2 regions of the Ralstonia flaminis genome follow, and region 1 is predicted to be linked to the other one. Evidence: predicted binding sites of a transcription regulator. Region 1 holds the regulator's gene; the other holds the start of a gene.
The links. Region 1 encodes FNR, which switches genes on or off when oxygen is low (the NO sensors DNR and NnrR bind a similar motif). Its sites were predicted from a motif close to TTGATNNNNATCAA; they were not measured.
Positions count from the first base shown of each region.

Region 2: the regulator FNR is predicted to act here: its motif matches at 1,479-1,492, upstream of R2N11_RS01130 (oxygen-binding di-iron domain-containing protein).

Region 1 is NZ_CATZLL010000004.1:274,712-278,126, forward strand. It holds gene R2N11_RS08160 (sulfite exporter TauE/SafE family protein) at 205-948, opposite strand; gene fnr (fumarate/nitrate reduction transcriptional regulator Fnr) at 1,127-1,855, shown strand; gene R2N11_RS08170 (hypothetical protein) at 1,880-2,134, opposite strand; gene R2N11_RS08175 (FixH family protein) at 2,131-2,358, opposite strand; gene ccoG (cytochrome c oxidase accessory protein CcoG) at 2,385-3,415, opposite strand, start outside.
Region 2 is NZ_CATZLL010000001.1:229,835-233,249, reverse strand. It holds gene R2N11_RS01135 (TetR/AcrR family transcriptional regulator) at 1-621, shown strand, start outside; gene R2N11_RS01130 (oxygen-binding di-iron domain-containing protein) at 605-1,420, opposite strand; gene R2N11_RS01125 (DEAD/DEAH box helicase) at 1,659-3,146, shown strand; gene gluQRS (tRNA glutamyl-Q(34) synthetase GluQRS) at 3,172-3,415, opposite strand, start outside.

The DNA.
Region 1 (3,415 bases):
CCCGAATCGACTGTCCAGGGCGGCATTTCTGCGGCTTTTGCGCTGGATGGCGTCGCTTGGCGCCGCGCTTGGGATTGTTTATCTGCGCGGTGGGCGAGTCGAATTGTGTTTGATTGTAGGGCAATTTCCTGCGGTGCCGCAACCGGGAAGATGTCCTAGTGCTCCGCCCAGGGCCAAATGGCGATCTGCGGGTGATTCAAACAGCTACAGCACTAGGCAAAAACCATGTGCGTTGAGCATCTCCGGCAGCCATGCGGCGCATACGAGCCCCCACATGCCAAAGGCGGCAATGGCGGCGCCCGCCGCGCCACGCGCCCACTTCTGGCGAGACAGCCCCCGCAACCAGCCTGCCACCCCGGACATCATCAGCAGATTCGGCAACGTGCCCAGACCAAACGCCAGCATCACAACCGCCCCAGATGCCGCGTTGCCCGCCAACAACGCAACCGCCAGTGCCCCGTAAACCATGCCGCACGGTACCAGCCCCCATGCCAAACCCGTGACATAGCGCCGCACCAATGGCGGGCTGTGATGCAGGCTTCCACCCAGTTGTGCCCCCATTTTCGACAGCACGCCGGCAAGGTGGCCAAGCACACGTTCCACCCAAGGATTGCGCCATGTATCACCCGTGGTGCGCACAACCAGAAGTAGGCCGTAAGCGAGCAGCAAAGCGCTGGCGAATGCGAACAATCCGCGTTGAATCGGCAGCCACTGCTGGCGCCAAACCGTGGCACCGAGCGCCCCCATGATGGCCCCCAACGCCGCGTACATACTGATGCGCCCAGCGTGCATGACCACTTGCTCGAACGCCAGCCGGCGACGCGAAACGATCCGCACCGGCACCTGCCCGCGCTCAGCGGCCAACGCGATGCCGCTGCACATCGCCAGGCAATGGACACCACCGAGCAATGCGATCAGAAAAACGCTCACGAGCGCGGCAACATTCATCTTTTTGACGCTCTTTTGATATGGGCCAAAGTTATTGATTTGCTGACAGGAATTCCGTGCATTTCGCGCAATTCACGTTATCGGAACAATCCGATATCAGCATGGTCGCCGTTATAATAGGCCGCGGTTGCATCACAAGAATTTCTCATTTCACTTACTCGAAATTCACTCGCCCCCTGTGCTCACACGAATCGCACTCACCGACCAAGCTTCACGTTGTTCCACTTGCGTACTCGGCCAGATCTGTCTGCCAGTGGGCATGAATTCGGAAGACGTGCGCAAGATGGATGAGTTGGTTGCCGAGCGCATCCGCATCAAAAAAGGCCAGACGCTCTACGCCCTCGGTGAACCGCTCGAAGCCGTGTACGGCATCCGCTTCGGCACGCTCAAGACGCATCTCACGCTGGAAGACGGTCGCCACCAAATCACCGGCTTCCACCTGCCCGGCGAGATCGTCGGGCTCGATGGCATTGGCGACATGTGCCACGTGTCGGATGCCACCGCGCTGGAAGACACCGAAGTCTGCGTGGTGCGTTACGACCAACTGCAGCAGCTCTCGCGCCGGCTGCCCTCTCTGCAGCACCAGTTCTTGCGCATCATGAGCAAGGAGATCTCGCAGGATCACCAGATGCTGCTGACGCTCGGCTCGATGCGCGCCGAAGAACGCCTTGCTGCTTTCCTGCTGAACCTGTCCAAGCGCTCAGCCCAGCGTGGTTATTCGTCAACCGAGTTCGTGCTGCGCATGAGCCGCGAAGAACTGGGCAGCTATCTGGGCCTGAAGCTCGAAACCGTAAGCCGCCTGTTCTCACGCTTTGCTGAGGCCGGTCTCATCCAGATCCGCCAGCGCCACGTCAAGCTGATCGACATGGCTGGCCTGCGCCAAGTGATGAGCGGCCAAGCCAACTAGGCCGCCCCCTTGCAGGACATCCGCTCACACGAGCGGATGCTCATGCGCCTCCAGCTTGCCGATGCCCGGCGACACATACAGTGTGAGCGCACTGGACAATCCGCACAGCAACCAGAACACGAAGAACGACACCGTGTAAACCGCCTCGGCCGACACGGCGATCTGCTCTCCGAAGAAGCGCAGATCCGCCGGGTCAACCACCGCAAACACGACCAGCTCGGCCAGCGCCGCAGATAGAAACGCGGGCCAGAGAATCCACATCAGCAGGCGGCGTTTCATCGGACCTCCCCGTGGGCGGCATGGGCCGGCACGGAGACGGGCTTCTCGACGACCAGGCCGCGCCGTACGACGTTGTCATGAATGACGGGATCCGGATGCGACACGGCCAACCAGATGGTGACGCCGCACCCGATCATGGCGACGAAGGGGCCGGCCATCAGCAGCCACGGCCAAGGCTCGCGCCACCATGGCCGGGCCGGAGCGGAAGATTGCATTGCCTGCATCTGTGTCTCCTGTTCTAAAAACCGCGTCAGCGCGGCACGATGAAACTCGATGGCTCACGCAGCACAAGGCTGTCGCTGCCGCTGTCTGCCTGGATCACAAAACGGATCTTGTGCGAGCCGGCAGTCAGGTCATCCGCCGGACGACGCACGCGGATCGGCAAAAGGCGGTTGGCTGCAGGTGCCAGTTCAAGCGTGGTCGATTCACCGCGGCCACCCTGCACCTCCAGCTGTGGCAGTCCTTCAGCCGTGATGGTCACGCGCACGGGTTGCTCCGAGGCATTCATCAACTGCAGTCGATAGACGTTCTCGATCTTGCCGCCGTCCACCTCACGCGCCAGCGCACCACGATCGCGAATCACGTCCACCTTGAGCGGCTGGCGCATCGTCAGCGCAACGATGAAGCCCGTGATGAGCACCAGCATGATGCCGGCATAGATCAGCACACGCGGGCGTAGCAGATGGCGCCGTGCCTCCTTCGGGGTGAGCCGGTCGTGCATCGCACGCTCGGACGTGTAGCGGATCAGGCCCTGCGGGTAACGCATCTTGTCCATCACCTGATCGCATGCATCAATGCAGGCGCCGCAGCCAATGCACTCGTACTGCAGGCCCTGGCGAATGTCGATGCCGGTCGGGCACACCTGCACGCAAATGCTGCAGTCCACGCACGAACCGAGCCCTTGCGCCGCGAAGTCTGCGCTGCGCGAACGGCTACCGCGCGGCTCGCCGCGTTGCGTGTCGTAGGTGACGACGTAGGTATCGGGGTCGACCATCACGCTCTGGAAGCGGGCGTACGGGCACATGTAGAGGCACACCTGCTCACGCAGGAAACCGGCGTTGCCCCAGGTGGCGAACGCGTAGAACAACATCCAGAAGGTTTGCCACGGCCCGAGCGACAGCGTCCAAGTCTCCATGCCGAGATGGCGGATTGGCGTGAAGAAGCCGACGAAGGTGAAGCCCGTCCACAACGCGATCACCACCCAGGCCGAATGCTTGGCCAACTTGAGGCGCAGCTTGCGCAGGCTCCAGCGCTCACCGTCGAGGCGGATGCGAGCGAAGC
Region 2 (3,415 bases), on a different contig from region 1:
ACGCGCCCGCATATCGCCGAGCGCCAGGAGGCGCGCCGCCGACAGATTCTTGATACTGCCGCCCAGCTCTTCTTCACCAAGGGCTATGCCGGTATGACGATGAGTGACTTGTGCGCCGCATTGGGCGTGACCAAGCCAGCGGTGTACTACTACTTCACCGACAAGTACGAGATCTTCGACATCCTCTGCCGCGAGGCCGCGCAAATCTGCCTGTCAGCCATCCGCGAGACCGCTGACGCGGCGCTGCCGGTGCGCGAGCGCCTACAGGCCTGCCTGCTGGAGATGGCACGCCGCTGCATCGACTGCCACTATGCGGCTGCGCTCACGTACCGTGACCGCCAATATTTGCGGCCCGAAACCGTGGAGTGGCTGCACGGCATGTCGCGCGGCTACTATCGCGATCTGTATGCGCTGCTGGACGAAGGCAAGCGCGCCGGCGTGTTTGAGTTTGGCGATGCGCGCGTCGCCGCGCACTCGATGGGGGGCGTGATGGGCTTCATGTACACGTGGCACGACCCCTCGCGTATCGACGCCAATGTGCTGGCGCACGAGTTGTCGAGCGCCATGATGAAGATCATCCTGCCGGCGGCCCCCAGCCCGGCAGTCAAACCCGAGTCTTGAGCGCCGCGCCCGCCGGTGTTTTCGGCATGGCGGGCAAGCGGAAGATCTCCGGCGTCATCAGGTCGATGCCGCAGTCGAGCGTTTCCACCCAATCGATGAAGCGGTTGACCATGGCTTTCCCACGGAAGGCCTGGCCGTGCTGCGGCACGATCCATTCGATATCCAGCCCACGCACCATCTGTGCCCACAAGCGGCAGACACGGTTGCCGCTCATGTAGCGGCGGTGGAAGGGCGCCATCAGCGGCAGGTGCGCGTCGAAATCTTCCACGGGCTTGGCAGCCACGTTGGCGTGCACCATCGATGCGCCCAGGTCGCCCGAAAAGAGAATCCGCGATTCCGGATCGTAGAACTGAAAGTTGCCCTCCGAGTGCAGGAAATGCGCCGGCACTGCCAGCAGATGCGATTGTCCCAGCGGGATCGCCATGCCCGTATCCGGAATCGGTACGATCCGGCCCTCGGTCTTACCCACGTTGCAGAAGTGCGGCAGAAAGCGCTCCCACACGCGCGAGATCAAGATGTCGCAACTGGAACTTGTGAGCCAGCGCCCAGCCGAGGCGACGATATCCGGGTCCGCATGCGAGGCGAGCACATAGTCGAGTTGCTTGGGCGGAAAGTAGCTGTTCATCGCCAGATAGAGCGCGTTGTACGTCATCTGGCCGCCCGGGTCGATCAGCGCGCCGTGGCCGTGATCGACAATGAGGAACTGGTTGGTCTGCACCGGCAGGTCGTCGTGATCGTCCACCAAGTCGGAAAACATCAGGCAGACATGCTCGGGCGTTTCATAAAGCGTGGTCACCATGGAGGGAGGGGGCGCAGGTTGGGATGCCCGATGGTCGCGCAGCATGGGCCTGGGCCTATTGATCCGTGTCAAGGCAGATGTGGCGCCCGCGCGGGTGCTGGCATGTCGTTCATCCGTCCCGTGCTGACCCTCACGTGATAAACTTTTGATTTTTAACGCTTTGCGCGAGCCGCTCGCTGTCAATTCCGACTGAGCCTGTTGCGCCTGCCATGCCCCTCGGCATGCTGCATCTCCCCCTATGAACACTGCGACAACGTCTGAAGCGCCGGTCAACGAATCGGTGACATTCGACAGCTTCGGCCTGCACACGGACATCCTCCGTGCGCTGACCGAGAGCGGCTACACCAAGCCCACACCTATCCAGGCCGCCGCCATTCCGGTCGTTACCGCCGGCCGCGACGTCATGGGCGCTGCACAAACGGGCACCGGGAAGACCGCCGGCTTCTCGCTGCCGATTCTTCACAACCTGCTGCCTGACGCCAACACCAGCGCGTCGCCGGCGCGCCACCCGGTGCGGGCGCTGATCCTCACGCCCACGCGCGAGTTGGCCGACCAGGTGTACGACAACGTTGCCAAGTACGCGAAGTACACGGCGCTGCGTAGCGCGGTCGTGTTTGGCGGCGTCGACATGAACCCGCAGACCGAGCAACTGCGTCGTGGCGTGGAAATCCTTGTCGCCACGCCGGGTCGCCTGCTTGACCACGTGCAGCAACGCAGCGTGAACCTGTCGCAAGTGCGCATGCTGGTGCTGGATGAAGCCGACCGCATGCTCGACATGGGTTTCTTGCCCGACCTGCAGCGCATCATCAATCTGCTGCCGGCGCATCGCCAGACGCTGCTGTTCTCGGCCACGTTCTCGCCCGAGATCAAGAAGCTGGCCTCCAGCTACCTGCGCCATCCGCAGACGATCGAAGTGGCACGCAGCAACGCTACGGCAGAGAACGTCCGCCAGGTCATCTACACGGTGCCGGACAATCACAAGCAGGCCGCGCTCGTGCACCTGCTGCGCCAGCGCGCTGACCAAGGCCTGCCGCGCCAGTGCATCGTGTTCTCCAACAGCAAGATCGGCTGCTCGCGTCTGGCGCGTGCGCTGGAGCGCGAAGGCATCAATGCCAACGCCATCCACGGCGACAAGACGCAGACCGAGCGCATGCAGACACTGGAAGCCTTCAAGCAGGGCACCGTTGATGTGCTGGTCGCCACCGACGTGGCAGCGCGTGGCCTCGACATCTCGCAGATGCCATGCGTGATCAACTTCGACCTGCCGTTCAACGCAGAAGACTACGTGCACCGCATCGGCCGCACGGGCCGTGCCGGTGCCTCGGGCGACGCGCTGTCGCTGTTTGCGCCGGGTGATGAGCGCTTCCTGGCCGACATCGAAAAGCTGATCAAGCGCAACCTGCCGCGCGAGCAACTGACTGACTTCGACCCGACCGGCGAACAGGCCCGTGACCGTGAACGCCGCGAGCGCGATGAAAAGCGTGCCCGCGGTGAAGTCCGTCGCGCCCGGGAGCGCGATGAGCGCAACGGCGCCCGTGTGCTCGATCACACGATCGTGCGCCCGGCATTCCGTCCGTCGGACGATCCGTTCTTCAATCGTCCTTACGAATCGACGGCGCCGGCCGAAACGGCAGAGACGGCCAAGCCAGCACAATCGGCTGGCCACCCGCGCAGCGCCAAGCGCCCGATCGCAGCACTCCTTGGTGGCGTGCCGCGCAAGCGTTAAGTTGTAGCGTTGAAAACGGCGACAGCTATGTCGCCGGGGACAATTGCGCGATGCGATTGGCCCAGGCCGGGACGGCGTCTCGGTAAAACCCCTCCAGATCTTCCGCCCGAATCTCCAGCCCCAGATGCCGCGCCGCTTCAGTCAGCGCGGCTAACGGCTGGCTGCGGTTGATGGCGCGTGCGCCGGTCTGTTTGCTGAGCTTCTCACCGTCGGCGTTGACCACCACCGGCACGTGCATGTAGCGCACGGGCGGTAGCCCAAGCAGTTGC